3 linked regions of the Roseimicrobium gellanilyticum genome follow. The protein of the gene in region 3 interacts with the protein of the main gene of each other region in a pairwise test. Links are inferred from orthologs where the notes say so. Each region holds a gene or a part of one and is shown on either strand. Other genes may lie near its edges.

What was found.
Region 1: the proteins of DES53_RS11060 (region 3) and DES53_RS01450 interact in binary tests that used the Escherichia coli proteins (3 or more experiments, as listed by UniProt). The link is inferred for Roseimicrobium gellanilyticum from one-to-one orthologs.
Region 2: the proteins of DES53_RS11060 (region 3) and dnaE interact in binary tests that used the Escherichia coli proteins (3 or more experiments, as listed by UniProt). The link is inferred for Roseimicrobium gellanilyticum from one-to-one orthologs.

What each region holds. Positions count from the first base shown.
Region 1 is NZ_QNRR01000001.1:356,585-362,834, reverse strand. What follows is about bases 1,736-4,638. They hold DES53_RS01450 (cytochrome c oxidase subunit I), read right to left. Parts: upstream 4,200-4,638; coding sequence 2,271-4,199; downstream 1,736-2,270. Other genes in these bases: DES53_RS01445 (c-type cytochrome), read right to left, coding at 4,247-4,638; DES53_RS33665 (cytochrome c oxidase subunit 3), read right to left, coding at 1,736-2,201. In the rest of the region: DES53_RS32715 (hypothetical protein), read right to left, coding at 1-54; DES53_RS01470 (hypothetical protein), read right to left, coding at 66-275; DES53_RS01465 (cytochrome C oxidase subunit IV family protein), read right to left, coding at 297-644; more of DES53_RS33665, read right to left, coding at 690-1,735; more of DES53_RS01445, read right to left, coding at 4,639-4,972; DES53_RS01440 (cbb3-type cytochrome c oxidase subunit II), read right to left, coding at 4,983-5,675; DES53_RS01435 (cbb3-type cytochrome c oxidase subunit I), read right to left, coding at 5,694-6,250. UniProt on the Escherichia coli protein: Cytochrome bo(3) ubiquinol oxidase is the terminal enzyme in the aerobic respiratory chain of E.coli that predominates when cells are grown at high aeration.
Region 2 is NZ_QNRR01000004.1:99,390-106,809, reverse strand. What follows is about bases 1,550-5,622. They hold dnaE (DNA polymerase III subunit alpha), read right to left. Parts: upstream 5,257-5,622; coding sequence 1,750-5,256; downstream 1,550-1,749. Other genes in these bases: DES53_RS12945 (phosphoglycerate kinase), read left to right, coding at 5,429-5,622. In the rest of the region: argA (amino-acid N-acetyltransferase), read right to left, coding at 1-1,276; more of DES53_RS12945, read left to right, coding at 5,623-6,643; tpiA (triose-phosphate isomerase), read left to right, coding at 6,732-7,420. UniProt on the Escherichia coli protein: DNA polymerase III is a complex, multichain enzyme responsible for most of the replicative synthesis in bacteria. This DNA polymerase also exhibits 3' to 5' exonuclease activity. The alpha chain is the DNA polymerase catalytic subunit.
Region 3 is NZ_QNRR01000003.1:253,367-259,622, forward strand. The notes cover bases 2,313-5,221. They hold DES53_RS11060 (pyridoxal phosphate-dependent aminotransferase), read right to left. Parts: upstream 4,396-5,221; coding sequence 3,229-4,395; downstream 2,313-3,228. Other genes in these bases: DES53_RS11050 (NAD-dependent epimerase/dehydratase family protein), read right to left, coding at 2,313-2,625; DES53_RS11055 (hypothetical protein), read right to left, coding at 2,780-3,070. Outside these bases: DES53_RS11035 (MIP/aquaporin family protein), read right to left, coding at 1-9; DES53_RS11040 (dihydrodipicolinate synthase family protein), read right to left, coding at 106-1,125; DES53_RS11045 (GNAT family N-acetyltransferase), read right to left, coding at 1,122-1,589; more of DES53_RS11050, read right to left, coding at 1,597-2,312; DES53_RS11070 (hypothetical protein), read right to left, coding at 5,577-6,256. UniProt on the Escherichia coli protein: Shows aminotransferase activity with methionine and histidine as substrates, and to a lesser extent also with phenylalanine.

The sequences.
Region 1 (6,250 bases), on a different replicon or contig from region 3:
AGAAGGGTCTGGCATGCAGGTGGCGCAGGAAAGCAGCGGGGTGATAAGGTCCATGTCAGATGGGGTCAGACAACGTGGATGGTTTTGCTCTTGCGGACGACAAACCAGATGCCGTACACCAGCAACGCGATGGCGAGCGAGCCGCTGAAATTTGCCATGGCGGACACGCCCAGCTCCTTCGCGCGCTCCGCGAACACCACCGCCCACCCCCAGAAGCCCGCCGTGCAAAGGAAGGCCAAGGTGATGAACAGGATGTGGAAACCCTTGAGAGACATCGCGTGAAGAGAAGTGACTTATTAACCGTGCTCGACGGCCGGAATGATGTGCGAATGCAGCGGGTCAGCCCACGCGAGGTACGTCAGCACAAACAACCCGATGGCGAAGATGACCGTGAAGAAGAGGAACTTGTAGATCAGGCCACGCTCGCTCTTCAAGTGCATGAAGATCAGTCCCACGAACGAGGCTTTGATGGTTGCGATGAGCATGCCGAAGGCAATGTTTTTACCGCGGGTACCCATATCCCAGTCTCTTGCCCACACGGTAACAACCGTGCCGAATACAAGGACAAGTCCAACGATCCAGATCATATTCGATGCCTTGCGGATCGCTTCAGGGCTGTCGTGGTCGTGATGGTCGTGTGCCATGTTGAATCAGTCTAAAATTTGTACGGAACAGGTAAGAGCGCTGGACTAGAGGAGATACAGCAGCGGGAAAAGGAAGATCCACACCAGATCCACAAAGTGCCAGAAGAGGCCGCCTACTTCCACACGGTTTGCCATGTGCTCGGGATCCTTGTCATACAGCTTCTTGCCGAAGAGGAGGAAATAAGAGAGGACGAGCGCGCCAGCAAGAACGTGCAAACCGTGAAGGCCGGTGATGCAGAAGTAGATGGCGTAGTAGTTATGCCACTTCGGGGTGAAGTTGGAGAAGTGGGCCACTTCCTTGTGGGGCACAGTGACCGTGGGATGGTCGTGGTGACCACCGCCGGAGGCATCATGCGCAGCGCCTTGTTCCAGAGCAGCCACCCGGGAGGCAGTGCCATTGGCGTCCTGATTGCTGGAATGCTTTGCAGGTTCATGCGTGGCACCACCCGCAGAGAACTTCTCCAGCTCCGCATGCAGCACCGAATAGGTGTTGCGCACGAAGTCGTCGTTGTTCATGGGATTCGGAACCGCCTTGCCGCCAAGATCAGCATCGTGCTTCTTGTGGAAGTGATCCAGATGGTGGGCACGGTGCGTCTTGAACTTCTCCTTCAATTCAGCCCCATTGGGAATGTGCTTCCAAAGATCTGCGTTGAGGGCGGCGGCAAAAGCCTTCTCCTCGTCCTTCTCGTGGTGGGGGAAGAGCCAGCGGAAGTCCAGCTTGTCGACCTCGAGCTTCACAGCGTCATCCGTGAGCTTGCCTTCGAGGACAGTGCCGTCACGAAGGTAGGCATTCTTCTCCGTCCAGGAGTTGTCGAACATCTTGCCGGCAGGGATCGTGAATTTCAGGGGCTTCACCGCCGTGAGCTTCACCGAGGCGATGGGCTTCCAAACGCCCTTCTCGTCCTTGTGTTCCTTGCTGCGGGCGTGGTCCATCAATTCCTTCACCTTGGCTTCATCAAGGGTGATCTCCGCGCCGTCTTCGGTCTTGAACTTGGGTTCACCTTCCGTGATGTACTTCAAGAACTCTCCGTCCGAGCCGTTGTGGAAGAAGCTGATGCCGAAGAGACCCATGTCCATGGGGCGACTGGCCAGGGTCACCGTGGTCACGTCGGAGAACGTGATCTTGTACTTGCCGTGGGAACCGTCTGCCTCGTGAGGCAAGTGGCCTTCCATCACCGAGCCGTCATGCAGGCGCAGACCGTAGTGATGGAACTTGTCATTGTACTCGATGCTTTTGATGCCGAGGAAGGCGAAAGCACAGAAGATGGTGAGGGCCATCCAGATGCGGAAGAGATTGTACTTCCGCAGCTTCAGCGCGACCCATGCCTGAAGCACGGTCACGGAGGATAGAATCAGGATCAGGGTGTTCCAGAATCCCCAGCTCACCGTGAGCACCTGCACCGGCCAGGGACCTTCTGGCGCAAGGCGCAGGAAGATGTAGGCGGAGAACAGGCCGCCGAAGAGCATGACTTCGGAGGCGAGGAAGAGCCAGACGCCAATCTTGGCATTCCACAGCCCGGTGTCCGGTCTGGCTTTTACGGTGTATGGGATTTCCATCAGAAGAGAGAGAAGCAGGTTGTCAGATTGAGACGGAGACGGTCGCGATGCTGCCGGGTATCAGGAACTTCAGTGCTTTGCGTGGGTGAGTTTGTCCTCCACCTTGGCACCTTCAGGAAGCCACGAGGGTGTGTAGTCCGTTTCGGCGCCGGGGACGCTGTACTCATAGGGCTGGCGGTAGACGACCGGATCCTCAAGGAAGTTGCCGTGTCCGGGAGGCGTCGGTGTTGCCCACTCAAGCGTGGTGGACTGCCAAGGATTGTCCGAGGTCACCTTCTTGCCACCCTTGATGCTCAGGAAGAGATTGATGATGAAAGGAACCTGCGACAGGGCGAGTCCCCATGCTGCGAAGGACATCAGCGGGTTGAGAATCATCAGGGTGTCCGTGATGTCGTTACCCTTGCCATCATACATGTGGAAGCCAAAGAGCTTGAACACACCCCCGACGAGTTCGGAGATCCACATGCTGCCGTGGGTCGTGCCTTCAAAGGCAGCACCACCATCGTGCCAGCGGCGATGGAAGCCCGCCATACCCTGCACCAACATCGGCGCGAACAGCAGGTTCATGAACACCAGGGAGGGCCAGAAGTGCCAGCGACCGGCAGTTTCATTCATGAAACGTCCCGTGATCTTGGGGTACCAGTGGTAGATGCCTGCAAAGAGACCAAAGATGGTACCCGGCGCCACCACGTAGTGGAAGTGACCGATCACATAGTAGGTGTCGTGCAGGAAGAGGTCGATGTAGCTGAAGGCCAGCGGCAGACCGGTGAGACCACCGATACCGAACATCGGGAGGAACGCGCATGCGAACAGCATCGCCGTATTGAAGCGGATGGAACCACCCCACAGGGAGATCATGAGGCAGGTCAGCAGGATCACCGAGGGCACCGAGATCAACACCGTGGTGATCTGGAAGAAGGTGCTCACCACCGAGCCCATGCCGGTGAGGTACATGTGGTGTGCCCACACGATGAAGCTCAGGAAGCCCAGCACGAGGGCTGCGTAGATCATCGTGCGATGGCCCCACAGCGGACGGCGAATGTTCGTCGGGATGACCTCCGCCACAATGGCGATGGCCGGAAGGATGAGCACGTACACCTCAGGGTGACCCAGGAACCAGAACAAGTGCTGGTACAGGAGAGGGCTACCACCGCCGGCGATGTCAAGGTGACGGTTGGCTTCCACAAGTCCAGTGGGCAGGAAGAAGCTGGAACCGAAGAGACGGTCAAAGAGCTGCAGAATGGCGGCCACTTCCAGAGGGGGGAAAGCCAGGAGCAGCAGGAAGGCGGTCACGAGCATCGCCCAGCAGAAGAACGGCATGCGCATCCAGGTCATGCCCTTGCAGCGCAGGTTCAGCAGGGTGGTGATGAAGTTCACAGCACCGAGCAGCGAGGAGGAGATGAGCATTACCATCGCCATGAGCCACTGCGTCTGGCCAGTCCAGAACAGGTCCTTCACGTCGATTTGGGCCGTGGTGGCCAACGGTGAGTAGTTCGTCCAACCCACCTGGGCAGCGCCCGTCGGAAGGAAGAAGCTGATCATCATCATGAGGCCGCCGATGAAATAGAGCCAGTAGCTCCAGGCGTTCAGCTTCGGGAAGGCCATGTCCACCGCACCGATTTGCAGGGGCATCACGTAGTTGCCGAAAGCAGCGAAACCAAGGGGCACGATGCCGAGGAACACCATGATGGTGCCGTGCATGGCACCGAACATGTTGTAGAGCTCAGGAGTCACCACACCGCCAGGAGCCCAGCGCTCACCCATGATGGCACCGAAGATCGGCATCGGCTGGCCCGGGAAGGCAATGCTCCAGCGCATGACCATCATCAGGAAGAAACCGAACAGCAGGAACGCCATCGCGGTAAATCCGTACTGGATGCCGATGACCTTGTGGTCGGTCGAGAAGATGTACTTGTAGAGCCAGCTCTGCTGGTGATGATCATGCTCGTGCGCATGATCGGCGTGAGAGTGGTCGTGAGTGGCAGTCGCAGAGCTCATGAGATAAAGGAGCTGACCTGTACTTGGTAAGTGGGTTTCGGAAAAGGTTACTTGGCAGGAGCGGGAGCAGCGGCGGGGGCTACAGTAGCGCCAGGACCGGCAGGAATCGGGCCTTCGATGTCCTTGTCCTTAAAAGCATCGAGCTCGGCTTGGGTGTAGGCAGCCGCATGGGTGGCGGTTTCTTCACGCACTTTCTTCACCATTTCCGGAGTGACCATGTGGCCGGAGTTGCCCCAGGAGTTGCGGATGTAGGTGAGCACGTAGGAGATTTCCTTGTCGGAAAGCGCACCCTGCGGAGGCATCACACCATTGTAGGTAACACCCTTGACCTGCACCGCGCCGCCGAGGCCGTGAAGAATCACGCGAGTAGTACGCTCTGTGCCACCGAGCACCCATTCGGAGCCGGCGAGCGGAGGAATGGCACCGGGCTGGCCAGTACCCGCGGCGCCGTGGCAGCCACCGCAGATGTTGTACACACCAGCGCCCTTTTTCATGGCGAACTGGAAGGGATCAAGTTCTCCACCTTCCGTCTGAATGATAGGGCGAACATCCTTGGGAGTGCCATCGAAGGGAGAATTCCGGTCGAAACCGAAGCCGCCGACATAGGCACCGAGGTAACCACCGCCAAAGACCATGGCCACCATGGTGGCGATGAAGACCCAAAGGGGCGAAGGTTCCGCGCCAGGACGCACGTCCGGCTTCTCGCGCTTCACCGCTGCATGCAGACGGTCAAGGTCGGTGGAATCAAAATTCTGGGGAGCGTTTTCGTTCATGTCTCAATGATTATTTCGCGTCCTCAGCCACGACTTCGCCGGGCACGGGTGCATCCTTCTTGAGTGACAGCAGATAGTCGACCAGTTGCTCCGCCGCGGGGGTGGGCACCACTTCGAAACCCTTCTTGGGCTTGAGTTCCTTCGCCATGTCCTCGGGGAATTCCAGGGCGTGCGAGGAACCGTTGCCTTCAATCGCCTTCACTTTGTAGAGGTGACGGTAGGAGGGCATCATGCTCCAGGCATTCGTCTTCGAAGCACGCGGCGCATACAGCTTCAGGTGGATGGCGGCGCGCTCCTTGGGGGCACGGTAGCCATAATTGGCAAGGTCGGGACCATTGCGCTGAATGCCGAGCGGAGCCACCGGCTCACCCATGTAGTCTTCCCACTTGCTGGGGCGAACGGCATGCTTGGGCTGGTCGCTTTGATCACTGCCCCAGCCTTTCTTCCAGCCGTCCAGAATACCGACAAAGCTGGGACGAATCATCTGCGTGTGGCACTGGGCGCAACCTTCCGAGATGTACACGAGCTGACCCTGGCGGTCGATCGAGGTGGAGGGGTACACACCCTCGATGCCGTCACGATCCTTGTCGTAGGCTTCAGGGGTGAGCTTTTGCGCTTTGATCACCGGAATGATGACGAGCAGCAGCCAGGGAACGCCAAAGGCGCCGGCCAGGCCGAAAAGAAACTTGCGGGAACCAGTCATGCTACGTGGAGGGAAAGTTTAGGCCGTCGCGGAAGCCGGGGGATGAGTCGGGGCGGGCACAGCGGCGGGGCGCTCGTCGTGATGGTCATGCACCAGCAGGGTGGGAGCCACGCTGCGGCGGCCAAGGCCGAGGACCATGAAGACCAGATGGGTGAAGAACCAGAAGTTCGACCAGAGGATGAAGGCCCAGGCAAGAGCGCGACCCACCAGGTAGCCACGCGCATTGATCACACTGCCGATGAAGGGCTGGTTCCAGTTGTCGGGATTGTTCTGGCTCTGCCCCTGGGCAAGACCACCAATCACCATGCAAGCCACCAGGGCCGTGATTCCATACACGGAGAACCAGAAGTGATTGCGGATAAGACGGGCGCTGAGCCACTCACAACCGGCGAGACGCGGTGTGATGTAGTAGATGGCGCCAAACATCGTCATGCTGAAGAAGGCGTACACCGCAGCGAGGTGGTAGCCGTATTCCGCGTAGGTGAACTGGAAATTCGTGCCCGTCCAGAAGTTGCTGATGAGGGCCGCGATGCCGCTCGTCACAAGGAACGAGGCGGAACCCACGAAGATGAAGC
Region 2 (7,420 bases), on a different replicon or contig from region 3:
TCTTGAGCACCCGCGAGTTCCTTCCACTGCGGTCGTACGCCTCGCGTCTCTTGGCAGGCAGCGTATCCACCGGCACTTCCTTGTAGCCCATCTTCTCCTCGAAGAAGCGGAAGGCCTGGGTGCTGAGCGCGAAGATCCACGCACAGCCACGCTGGCGGGCAGTGTCCTCGGCGAAGGCCACCAGCTTGCGTCCGTGCCCCTTGTTCTTGTGCGCGCGACGCACGAAGAGGCAGGCGAGTTCCGCCGCTTTCACTCCGCCATCGAGTTCATACACATGCACGGCGACGCTGGCCACCGGGTTGCCGTCCAGCTCAAGCACGTAGAAGTCGCCGATGCTCTTCTGCATCTGCTCGCGCGTGCGCGGAGCGAGTGCGGCATCTTCCACACTCTCACGCATCATCGCCTGCAGCGCAGGAATGTCAGACGTGCGCGCCTTGCGCAGGTGCTGGTAGTCATCCGCATGGATCATGGTGCCGACGCCTTCGTTGCTGAAGAGTTCGGCCAGCAGCACTTCGTCCTGCCGTCCATCAATGATGTGCACGCGGGGCACGCCTTCGTTACAAGCGAGAGCGGCGTGCTTCAGCTTCGAGAGCAGGCTAGGGTCCGCATTAGAGTCCTTGCGCTTGGCCATCTCCCGCGCCTGTCCCACGGAGATCTGGGCGAGGCGCTGCCCAGCGGCATCCACCAGACCTTCTTCCGCGACGAAGATGACCTTGGCAGCATCCAGCTCCAGCGCCACGTCCACGGCGACCTCATCCGAGTTCACGCGCAAGGTAGCGCCACGGCCATCATATCCCAGAGGCGGCAGCACGGGGATGATACCTTCCTTCAGCATCGCCAGGAGCATGCGCTGGTCGACACGTTCGATACGACCGGTGTGAACCAGGTCGACGCCCTCAATCACACCGGCAGGGTGCACGGCGAGCGCATTGGGAACGGCGACACGCAGTTCCAAGGCGGTGAGGTCACCCATCAGTTCGCTGGTGAGTCGGGAGATGGCATCCGCGCTGACTTCCAGCGTCGCGGCATCCGTGAGGCCCATGCCGTCGTCACTGGTCAGCTTCACGCCGCGCAGGTCCGCGAGTTCCTGGATCTGCTTACGCGCGCCAAAGACCACGACCACCTGAATGCTCAGCGACTGCAGCACGGCAATGTCCTGCAGCAGGCTGTGGAAGTTCGGCAGGCGCATGACGGCGCCGTCAAAGGCAATGACAAAGATGCGTTCCTTGAACTGGGGAACGTATTGGAGAATGCCTCTCAGGTCTTCAAATCTCATTGAGGGAGCGGAACGTGGTCGCTGGGTGGGGTTGAGAAAGGTGGAATGCGAATGTGAAACACCACAGTACTGCTTCTCCCTTGTTGCTCAATGGGAACCTGTGGTGGTTTGAGCGTCAGTCCTTCTATGATGCGGCGGCAGCGACGGCGACGAACTGAAGGATGCACGTAACGGAGCGCTTTGCGTCTTGGAGTGCGGTGGCAAGCTTCAAGCGCGACACCGCTTTGAGCGGAGTTTGAGCAGGCTCCAAACTGGTGAAACTCACCAAGAATCCTGATGCCGGACTTTCAGAAGGTCTGGGGAGTTTGAGCGAAAAACGGGTGTCGGGATATTGCGTCTCTTCGTTCAAAGCGGTGTCGCGCCTTAGCGCTTGCCACCGCACTCCAAGACGCAAAGCGCAGATCCAACTCCTGGAAAATACGACAGCCGCATTCCCCTGTCACACGCCCGCACGCGGAGTGTGCGGACCACCATCACCCCACCCACTCCTGCAGGTCCTCGCGCACCTCGTCGCTCAGTTCCACGCTGTACTCCTTCCCGGCATTCAACACCGCTTCACGTCCGCTGGCCACGGCGATGCGGAACTGCACCTTGGTATTCCCCGGATGCGCTTTGATGATGCCGAAGATCTCCTCCAAATCCTGCTCACTGTGGTCCGCGGAGTTCAACCGCAGCACCAGCATGCCGTTGGTGGAGAGCTTGCCGTTGCCATTGCCGTTCTTCGGCTTCGCGCCTTCCTTCGGTTCCCTGGCCGGCTTGAGCGGCTTGATTTCCTGAGCTGTCAATCGAATCGCGTCGCTGCGATTGTCCTTCTCCGTGCGAGCGCGGATGCCCACGGCGGCGCCGGAGACCATGATGTCTTTGAACTTCTCGTAGGTGTCATTCCACGCGATGCACTCCACCGAGCCGGTGAAGTCTTCCAGAGCGAAGGTGGCGAAAGCGCGGTTGTCCTTCTTGGTAAACTTGATTTCCAGGCGCTCGATGGTGCCCGCGCAGAAGACCTTCTGCTTCTCCTGCTTCATCTCCTGCAGGTCCATGACACGCGTCACATTGTCCTTTTCGAAGACGTAGCGATACTTGTCGAGCGGGTGACCGGAGACAAAGAAACCCAGCAATTCCTTCTCAAAGGCCATCACCTCTTCTTTCGTCCACGGTTTCGGCTTCTGCGCTGCCGTCACCGTGTTGCGGGTGGCGCCCATGTCATCGTCGCCAAAGAGACTCACCACGCCGGCGCGGCGCTCCTTCTGCCGCGAAGCGGCCGCTGAGAGCACCTGGTCGATGCGGGCAAACATCGCCGCGCGATCCTCCTTGGTGAAGTCAAAGGCGCCCACCTTGATGAGCGCTTCCATGAGCCGCTTGTTGATCGCGCGCGAGTCAAGTCGCTGGCAGAAATCCTCCAGGCTCTTGTAGGGCCCGTTCTTCTTGCGCTCTTCCACCGCCTGGGACATCGCGCCCTCGCCCACGTTCTTCACGGCAGAGAGACCGAAGCGGATGGCCTCCGGTACCGTGCTGTCGCCGATGCACTCGGGGGCGAACTTCAGCGCACTCTTGTTCACGTCCGGCGGCAGGATGGTCATGCCCATGCGCTGGCACTCGGAGACGAAGCTGGAGATCTTGTCCGTGTTGTTGACTTCATAGGACAGCACCGCTGCCATGAATTCCACGGGGTAGTTCGCCTTCAGGAAGGCGGTGCGGTAGGTGACGATCCCGTACGCAGCGGAGTGCGACTTGTTGAAGCCGTATCCTGCGAACTTCGCCAGGAGGTCGAAGATGTCGTTCGCCTTGCGGTCGCTGATGCCCACCGTCTTGCCACAGCCCTCCACGAAGATGGCTCGCTGCTGGGCCATCTTCTTCTCATCCTTCTTACCCATGGCGCGGCGCAGTTCGTCCGCAGCACCGAGGGTATAGCCGGCGAGGAGGTTGGCAGCCTTCTGCACCTGCTCCTGGTAGATCAGAATGCCGTACGTTTCCTTGCTGACGTCCTCCAGCAGCGGGTGGAGATACTCCACCTTCTGCTCACCCTTTTTACGCTTGATGAAGTCCGGGATGAGGTCCATCGGGCCCGGACGGTAGAGCGCGAGCAAGGCGATGATTTCCTCGATGCGGTCCGGCTCGAGCTGCTTGCACGTGTTGGACATGCCTCCAGATTCCATCTGGAACACGGCGACCGTCTCGCCCTTGTGCAGAAGCTTGTAAGTGTTCAGGTCGTCGAGTGGAGCCTCCTCGACTTTGAAGTCCGGGAATCGCAGGCGCACGAACTGCACCGCATCATGGATCACACTGAGGGTCTTCAGCCCCAGGAAGTCCATCTTCAACATGCCCACATCCGTGAGCGGGCCCATGGCGAACTGGGCCACCACTTCCTCCGCGGCGCCGAGCGTCAGCGGGATGAAGTTGTCCAGCGGCTGGTCCCCGATAACGATACCCGCCGCGTGGATGCCGGCGTTGCGCGTCATGCCTTCCAGGAAGGTGGCGTACTGCCAGAGCTGCTGTGTGGCGGACTCCTCCGCGATGGCCTTCTTCAGCTCGGGATTCTTTTCCACCGCATCCTCGAGCGTGATGTTCAGCTCAGCGGGAATCATCTTGGAAATGCGGTCCGCATCCCCGTAGCTCATGCCCAGCACGCGACCCACGTCGCGGATCACACTCTTCGCGCCCATGGTGCCGAAGGTGATGATGTGGCTCACGCTGCGCATCCCGTAGTGGTGCCGCACGTAGTCGATCACCTCCGGGCGTCGCGTCTGGCAGAAGTCGATGTCGACGTCAGGCGGTGACTTACGCTCAGGATTCAGGAAGCGCTCGAAGATGAGTCCGAACTGCAGCGGGCAGATATCCGTGATGCCCAGGCAATACGCGACCAGTGAGCCTGCCGCCGAGCCACGGCCCGGTCCTACGGGAATGCCGTGCTCCTTCGCCCAGTTGATGAAGTCCCAGACAATCAGGAAGTAGCTGGTGAAGTTCATCTTCGACATGATGCCCAGCTCGTAGTCCAGGCGCTCACGCAGCGCGGTATCATTCTCGGCGCGCTCCGCGCCGTAGCGCGTCGCCAGCCCCTTGAGGCTCAGATCACGCAGGTAGTCATTCCGGTCGATCCCATTTGGAGGCTGGAACTGCGGATACTTCTCAATGCTCGCGGAGTCGAGCTTCATGGTCACGTTGCAGCGCTCCGCGATCTCCAGCGTGTTGCGACACGCATCCTCGAATCCTTCGAAGAGCTCGTACATCTGCTCCGCCGTCTTCAGATAGACCTCTGGCGAGTAGTGTTTCCGCTTTTCGTCATGCACGTTGGCGCCTTCGCCAATGCAGATCATCACATCGTGTGCCTCATGGTCCTCCTTGTTCAGGAAGTGCACATCATTCGCAGCCACAGTCTTGAGCCCAAACTCCTTTGCGAACTCCGCCAGCTTCACCATGCAGGTATGCTGCTGGGAGCTGCCGTGATTGTGCATTTCCAGGAAGAAATTATCCGCACCGAAGATGTCGCGGAGTTCCACCACACTCTTGCGCGCCTCATCCTCACGATCGGAGAGGATGAATTCATTGATCTCGCCGTTCAGGCAGCCGCTCAGGCAGATGAGTCCCTTGGCATGCTTGGCGAGGAGCTTCTTGTCCACACGCGGTTCGCTCTGATACAGGCCCTCGAGGTGGCCACTGGTCACCAGCTTCACCAGATTGGCGTAGCCTTCATTCGTTTCCGCCAGCAGGGTGAGGTGGGAGGAGCGCTTTCGCCCTGTCACCTCCTTCTTGTCCTCCATGCTCCCCGGGGCCAGGTAGATTTCGCAGCCAATGATGGCTTTGATCCCCGCCTTTTGGCAGGCTTGGTAGAACTCAATGGCTCCAAAGAGATTGCCATGGTCCGTCATGGCCACGGCGGTCATCCCGAGCGCTTTGACCCGCTTCATCAGGTCCGGAATCCGCACTGCCCCATCGAGCATCGAGTATTCCGTGTGCAAATGAAGATGAACAAAGGATTCAGGCATGTGTGAGGAAGGTGCGATAGGGCAGGCTAAATGCGAATGCAAGGTGGTGGGCCAAAGGACTTTTTAGAGCCACCAGACACGATTCTATGGGTTTCTACGTACGAGGACAACTTTCCGCTGGACGGCCCGCAACTTGCTGGCTTTTTGCCTGCCCTTCCAACCCACTTTCCCCATGCCCAAGAAGACCATCCGCGACATCGACATTTCTGGCAAGCGCGTCCTCGTGCGCGTGGACTTCAATGTGCCTCTTGAAGAGAAAGATGGTGCCATGGTGGTGACGGACGACACTCGCATCAAGGAGACGCTCCCCACCCTGAACTACCTCATCGAGAAGGGCGCACGCGTCATTCTCGCCAGCCACCTCGGCCGCCCGAAGGGCAAGCCGGACCCCAAGCAGTCCCTCAAGCCCGCCGTCGCCAAGCTTTCCGACCTTCTCGGAAAGCCCGTCGCCTTCGCGGATGACTGCATCGGCAACGAAGCCAAGTCCAAGGCGCTCGCCCTCAAGGACGGCGAAGTCCTGGTGCTGGAGAACGTGCGCTTCCACGCTGGAGAAGAGAAGAACGACGCCGCCCTGGCCAAGTCCCTCTCCGAGCTGGCTGAGGTGTATGTGAACGACGCCTTCGGCTCTGCCCACCGCGCCCACAGCTCCACCGCCGGTGTGGCTGATTTCCTTCCCGCCGTCTCCGGCCTCCTCATGGAGAAGGAGCTGGCCTACCTGCACGACGAGCTGGAGAACCCCGAGCGCCCCTTCGTGGTGATCCTCGGCGGCGCCAAGGTGAATGACAAGATCGAGGTCATCAACCGCCTGCTCGACAAGGCGGACACCATCATCATCGGCGGCGGCATGGCCTACACCTTCCGCAAGCTGGTGCAGGGCATCTCCATCGGCAAGAGCCTGTACAAGCCTGACTGGGAACCGATCGCACAGGCCGCCATCGACAAGGCGAAGAAGAACGGCGTGAAGCTCCTCATCCCCGTGGACGCCCTCATTACGGACGCCTTCGACTTCGACGCCAAGAAGCTCGGCGAGACCAAGTACACCGGCGTGAACGAGAGCATCCCGGACGGCTGGGAAGGCGTGGACATCGGTCCGGAATCCGTAAAGCTCTTCGCGGAAGAGGTTTCCAAGGCCAAGACCGTGGTGTGGAACGGCCCCATGGGGGTCTTCGAAATCAAGACGTCTGCCAAGGGCACCTTTGACATCGCCGAGGCCGTGGCCGCGAACTCCGGCGCCAAGACCATCATTGGCGGCGGCGACAGCGTGAAGGCCGTGAAAAAGGCCGGCGTGGCAAACAAGGTCACTTTCATCTCGACCGGCGGCGGGGCGAGCCTCGAACTACTGGAGGGCAAAGAACTGCCCGGAGTTGCTGCGCTACAGGACAAATAACTATATTCACTTCCCCATCAGCACCTTTTTTCTTGCCGACTGATTGACGATTTTCTGATACTGCAGACCCGCCTACTCCAGCCCCCAAATGCTCCCTGTATTCCGCAAACCGATTGTCGCCGCCAACTGGAAGATGAACAATCCTCCGTCCGAGACGGAGAAGTTTCTGCGTTCCTTTCTCCGCGTCCTTCCTGAGAAGACGGGCGTGCAGGTGGTGATTGTGCCTCCCTATCTCTCCCTGCCGAAGGCACAGGAGCTCATCCAGGGTGGCCGCTCGGAGACCGTGGAGCTCGGTGCGCAAAACATGAGCCAGCACGCCGGTGGCGCCTACACGGGTGAAATCAGCGCGGTGATGCTCAAGGAGTGCGGCGTGCGTCACGTCATCGTCGGTCACAGCGAGCGCCGCGCCATGTATGGCGAGACGAACGCGATTGTGAACGCCAAGCTCCTCGCCGCCCTTGAGGCGCGCATCCACCCCATCCTCTGCGTGGGTGAGACGCTGGAAGAGCGCGATGCCGGCAAGATTGAGCAGGTGCTCGAATCCCAGACCCGCGAGAGCCTCGCCAACGTGGGCTCCCGCCGTCTGCTGGACGTGGTCATCGCCTACGAACCCGTGTGGGCTATCGGCACCGGCCGCACCGCCTCCCCGGAGCAGGCGCAGGAGGCACACGCCTTCATCCGCAAGGTGCTCGGCGAAATGTTCGACGAAGACACCGCCCGCAAAATCCGCATCCAGTACGGTGGCAGCGTGAAGCCCAGCAACATGGCTGAGCTCAT
Region 3 (6,256 bases):
GGGTTCCATAAGGGATAGGAAGCGTTCACCCCTAGTCAGCGCAGAAGGCCACTAAAACGTCAATACAATTGCACGCATAACCTTGATTGCCGGCGCTCTGCAGCGTCAAGCCCTCAGCCAGGCATCCCGATGTTCTGCGACAAACGCGTCATCGCTGAGATGTGGATAGGCGGCGTATACCCGGTCAATCTCATCCTTCTGACCGGAGCTCAGGCCTTCACTTTCATCGAGGCACCAGAGGCCCTCCAGCAATCCCTGTCGACGTAGAACCTCATGAAGACCTGCAATGCATCCGTGATAGTGATTTGCTGCATCAAAGAATGCAGCATTGCAATCGGTGACTTCCACGCCAAGTCGCAGCAAATCCGGGGTTGGCTCCGCATTCCGGCTGTTTCTGTGATATTCCACCGCCTGCCGGGTCCACACTGACCAGTGCCCCAGCAACCCGCCGACAATCCTGCGGGCCGCACCTCCGAAGGAATAAGGCGTGAGAAAGTCGGCGATGATATTGTCGTCATTTCCCGTGTACAGGGCAATGTCGTCACGCCCCACCTCCATGACGGCGCGAATCACATCGAGCGTCTGATACCGGTTGAACGGCGCAATCTTGATCGCCACCACGCCCTCGATTTCGGCAAACCTGCGCCAGAAGGAGAATCCCAGCGCCCGCCCCCCAACGCTCGGCTGCAGATAGAAACCCACCACCGGCATGACCTCCGCCACCGCACGGCAATGGGAGATCAGAGCATCCTCATCCGCATCCCGCAGGGCAGCGAGGCTCAACAACACCACGTGATAGCCGAGCTTCTCGCACGTCTGCGTTTCCGCGACGGCCTGTCGCGTTTCACCACACACTCCCGCAACACGCACCAATGGATGAACAGCTCGATTCATCTCCTCCGCCGCGAGGGAAAGCACCGGCTCATACAACCCCACACGCGGATCGCGAATGGCAAACTGCGTGGTATGCACTCCCACCGCGAGGCCACCCACACCAGCCGCGATGTAGTAACGCGAAAGCGCACGCTGACGCCGCTCATCGAGCTTCCTCGCGGAGTTCAAAGCAAGCGGGTGCGCAGGAATGGCGACCCCCTCGTCCAGCATGGCACGAATCCCCAGATTCATACCTTCAGCGCATAGTGGATCTGCCGCCCCACTTCCACGAATCCGCATGAGGGATAGAGATGCTGTCCCACAACATTGTTCGCCATGGTCTCAATCATCACATAGGCCAGGCCTTCACCACGGCAGTATGCAACCGCATGGTCAATGAGTTTGCGCCCAATGCCCCGGCCCTGAGCAGTGCTGTCCACCGCCAGATTGGGAATGCGCCCCTTCCCTACACCGGGGTCAATGCGAGTGGTGATGTATCCCAGCACTTTCCCGTCCTCCTCCATGACGAACACGCCAGCTGGATTCACCTCGCAATCCTCATCCACCTGTCGGGCCTTGCGCCAGCGCCAGTCATGTCCAGCGAGCGGACCAAAGTTGCGCTCCACGTTCTGGTCGATCGCGGTGCCATCGAATCCCTCAATGGTGATGCGTCGCATCTGTTCCAAATCATCGGGCTGGTAGGTTCGTATGTTCATGGTCCGATCAGAATTTTCCGTCCGTGGCTTCGAAGTGCGTAGGCTTGTTGATGGTAGCGCCTCCCTGTCGAAGCCATTGCGCCGTTGCTTGCATCATCTCTTCGAGGCTCACCTCTGGCGGTCCGAACCACTCGTAAGAACGTGAGGCATCCCAAAGCCATGCTCGCTCTCCTTCAGTTCGCGAGATGATGGGCTCCTTTCCCAGTAATTCACCAAAACGCCCGGCCAGCCACCTTACAGACACACGCTCCAGCCCCGTGGCATTGAGTGCCAGCGGTGGATTCGAGGTGTAAGCCAGACTTTGGATTGCCCGCGCATTCGCATCGCCCTGCCAGATGACATGCACGGCGCCCATGCTCACATCCACCGGTTGCCCTGATGCCACTTTCCGCGCCACATCCAGAAGGACGCCGTACCTCAGGTCATTCGCATAGCAGAGCCGGAAGAAGAGCACCCGTGTGCCATGCTGCTTTGCGTAGTGCGTGAACACCCGCTCACGCCCCACACAGGTGGCAGCATATTCACCGGGAGGATTCAGGGCATCCTCCTCTCGCGAGCCCGGGCCACTCAATGGCACGAGTGGATACACACATCCCGTGGAAAAGACCACGATGCGTGACCTGGCATAGCGCTCCGCCACATTCGCCGGCACGAGAGTATTCATCACCCACGTGAGCTCCGGGGCCTCCGTCGTGCCAAACTTCTGCCCCGCCATGAAAATCACGTTCGGCACCTCCGGCAGGGACTGGACCGCAGCGCGCTCCAGCAAGTCACATGGGATCACAATGACCCCATGACCTTCGAGTTCAGCACGGGACTTTGCATCCGAGAAGCGTGAAACAGCGAAGACCTTCCTCTCGTGCTGGCCCAGCTCATCCAGCCCCCGCCGCACCATGCGCGCAAGCGTCGGCCCCATCTTACCGCCAGCGCCGAGGATCGCCACATCGCCTTCCAATGCCCGAAGCGCCTCGCGCACTCCGCTGGTCGGCAGACTCAGGAGATCTTCAAGCTCAGTGGTGTTTGTGGGTTGCTGCATGCGCACAGGTGGACGGCTCCACATGTACGCAGCAAGCGTGGACTTTTAGCCTGTCACCACATCTTGGTGACGGAATCATGATTTGAGAAGACATTCCGCAGTCTTCGCAGTCTCCAATGCACATCAGCAGTTCACAACCGTCGCCTACGCGACGTCAGGCAGAGAGCTGCTGGCGCGTCCAGGGAAGCTTGTCCCAATTGGTCGCCTGCACTTCGCGGGGAAACGGGACCGTCTTCTCCGGATAGTAGAAGCTCCATCCCCGTGTAGCACGCCGCACCCCCATGATGAAAACATTGCCAAACTGGCGGCCGAGGTTGGCTACCATTTCTTTTGCGGCAGCCTGATCCGGCACGTCAGTTTCGTCCACTCGAACTGCTGTAAAGCTGAAGCCATTCGCGCAAACGTAGTCGCATCGATCGATTTCGTAGGAGGACAAGATGTTCATGCCCGCATAAACACCTGAGAGCCGCTTCCAATTAGTTTCTTTTTCTTCCGGATGTTTTTTTACCCGAAGTGATATTTTTGTGCCGCCAATTTCTACAACTCGAAGCAAAAAGAATCTTGTGATGTGCTAAAAATTTCGTGCGATTGCAACACCTGCTGTTACCCGCGCAATCTTCGCGAAATCCCATCCACCAATCGCGCCCCCGCTTCACGCAGTGTCGCCTCGCTCTTCGCAAAGTGAAAGCGAACCATCTGCTTCGTCGGCTCGCGGAAAAAGCTGGAACCCGGCACGCCAGCCACACCGGCCTCTGTCACCATCCACCCGGCTGCACTGGTGTCATCTGCAAAGCCCAGCTCAGACACATCCAGCATCACATAGTAGGCCCCCTGAGGCTCCGTGTAAGTCAGTCCTGTGTCGCGAAGGAGTTTCAAGAACACCTCACGCTTCAGGCTGTAGAGATCTCTCAGTCCTTCATAGTAGCTGTCGGGAAGTTCGAGTCCTGCGATGGCCGCCTCCTGCAGTGGCGCTGCGGCGCCCACGGTGAGAAAATCATGCACCTTCCTTGCCTGCCGGATCACCGGCGCGCTGGCCTGTACATATCCCAGGCGCCAGCCGGTGATGGAGTACGTTTTGGAGAGTGAATTGCAGGTGATCGTCCTCTCAAAAGCCCCCGGGAGCGCGGCGAAATGCACGTGCTCATGGCCAGCATACACGATGTGCTCATACGGTTCGTCCGTGATCACAAAGGCATCATGCTCCTCAGCCAGCCGAAGAATCTGCAGCAACTCCTCCCGTGTGAATACCTTGCCCGTGGGATTGGAGGGATTGCACACGATGATGGCCTTGGGCTTCTGCTGAAACGCCTTCACAAGCTCTTCCATGGAAATGCCAAAGTCTGGTGGCATCAGTGGTACAAAGATGGGCTGCGCCCCGGAGAGAATCGCGTCGGCCGCATAGTTCTCGTAGAACGGGGAGAACACGATGACCTTGTCCCCCGGATTGCAGGCAGTCATCATGGCCACCATCATCGCCTCCGTGCTGCCACAGGTCACCACCAGATGCTCATCCGGATCCAGAGCCAGCCCGGAAAATCGCGAAATCTTCGCTGCCAGGGCCGCTCGGAATCTCGGCGCCCCCCAGGTAACCGAGTACTGGTGGAAATCCCCTCTCGTTGCCCGCTCAAGCGCCACCAACAATTCTTCCGGTGGACCAAAGTCAGGGAACCCTTGTGAGAGATTGATGGCCCCATGCTGGTTGGCCATTCGGGTCATGCCTCGGATGACCGATTCGGAAAAATTCGTGAGGCGCGTAGAAGTGTCAGGCATTCGCGTGCGACTTAACCGAAGCCCACCGATTCGCAAGTCTCCCACCCTGCATCCAGGTCAGACCGGCAAAAGCCTGGCGTCCCCGTCAGGAATCGAACCTGAATTTAGGGTTTAGGAAACCCTCGTTCTATCCGTTGAACTACGGGGACTTGTTAATTATGAGAACTTTACATCAATCAAATCGCCCCTAAAACCCCAAAGTTGCACCAAAAGTTGCACCTGCTGGGTCGTAAGTGCGTTGGTGTTTCGGGAGGTTTGAGAAAGTGGCATGAGCGGCTGAAGATGGCGAATTCTACGACCAAAGCAACACTCTTTCATTCACCTTAAACACTCCCGTACGGGGGCGTATCGTCGTCAAAGTTGCCTCCAACCACCCCCTGAATAACTTTTTCCCGGTACACTCACTTGGACCTGGAAACCCAGCACCGAATTCACGTCAAGGTAGGCACTCTGCTACCACCTGAGTAAAGCCCCCGGCTAAATCGCTCAATGCCTCAAGTGCGGAGACAACCACAGACCTGAAAGCCCCACCCTCAAACGAAAGACACGATGACAGAACGCGAAACACTGCAACGAATCGTAGATGACACGAACAAGCTGGCCCGGCTGTTCTATGCCTCGCAAGGCTACCACGGGCTTTCAACTGAAAGACGAAGAACCTGATTCGATAGGTCTAGCGTAAAAAAAGTTCCGGCTAGGCATGGAGCTTCGCCGGGTGCCTCAACAACAGACAATAGGACTGTTCCATGCTTCTCATCGTCGTCAGACCTCATTTTGCATCGGATTACTGTAATCGAATCCTCAATTGCAGAGGGACCGAAGCGCTCCCTACAATAGCTAAGAAAAAAGGGTAGGACTTCGGTGCGGCGTTGAGTCAGCACATCCTTCACAAGTTCTTGTCGTGTAAATTGGAGGGCCACCCTGCCCAACATGCTGGCCCAGTCTTTTGATAATCCAAGTTCGAAGTTCATAAGGGGAAGACACATGCAACACCTCCCAAATAGGGCGTCGGGATGCCTATTGGCACCGCGGTAGACTACGAAGCGAGCACTAACTGTCCATTTCTTTTCAGTCTGTAGCCTCTCCTAAAGCACTGAAGAAGGCGGTTGAGGGTTTGCCGGATTTTACAGTCTTAAGGGTGGAGGCTCTCACACCAACACTACGGAAACCTTGGTGACGACCTAATCCACCAGCGGATCTATTCCGCAATCTTGACACAGCTTTTTGTACCTCTCGAGGTGACGCGACTTCACCCTCCGATAATTGTCGCCCAGAGTCTGATTAAGAAAGATCTCCCGGTCAATTGCCTCGATGAGATTCCAATCATAGCGCTCACCCTTTTCCGGCTCTCCCGCAAGCAAACTCAAGCTATCCCTCCGATGGAAGACAAGGTGTTCCCCGCGAATATGAGTCAAAATTTGCTCCAATGGCTCTCGCAGATCGACGGTCGCCATTGGTGATTTCTTGAGCACAAAAGAGTACACACGATCCAACCGCATGGGCCACAGGTAGTACAATGCGGCTCGTTCCTTAGCACCCAGCCATGCCCACGGTACCTTGAAGGGCTCATAAACGATCCTTCCAGTCACCCGAGCACGAAATTCGTAAAAGTACGCGCTTCGCTCCCAATTGTCTTCGAACAGCTGCCACGCACTGGAACCAAATCGATTTTCGGGATCATTCCACCACCACAATCCAGATTTCTCAAGCTGATCTTCCTTCGGCTTACTGTCTCCAAATTCAAACATTGGCGCTCCTTGGTACGCAAAAGACAACTTCCGGGGCCCCCCGGGGCTACTATCACCCAACGTTCGGGCAATTTCCACAATCACAGAGCCAGGTACACTTTCTCCCAAAGATG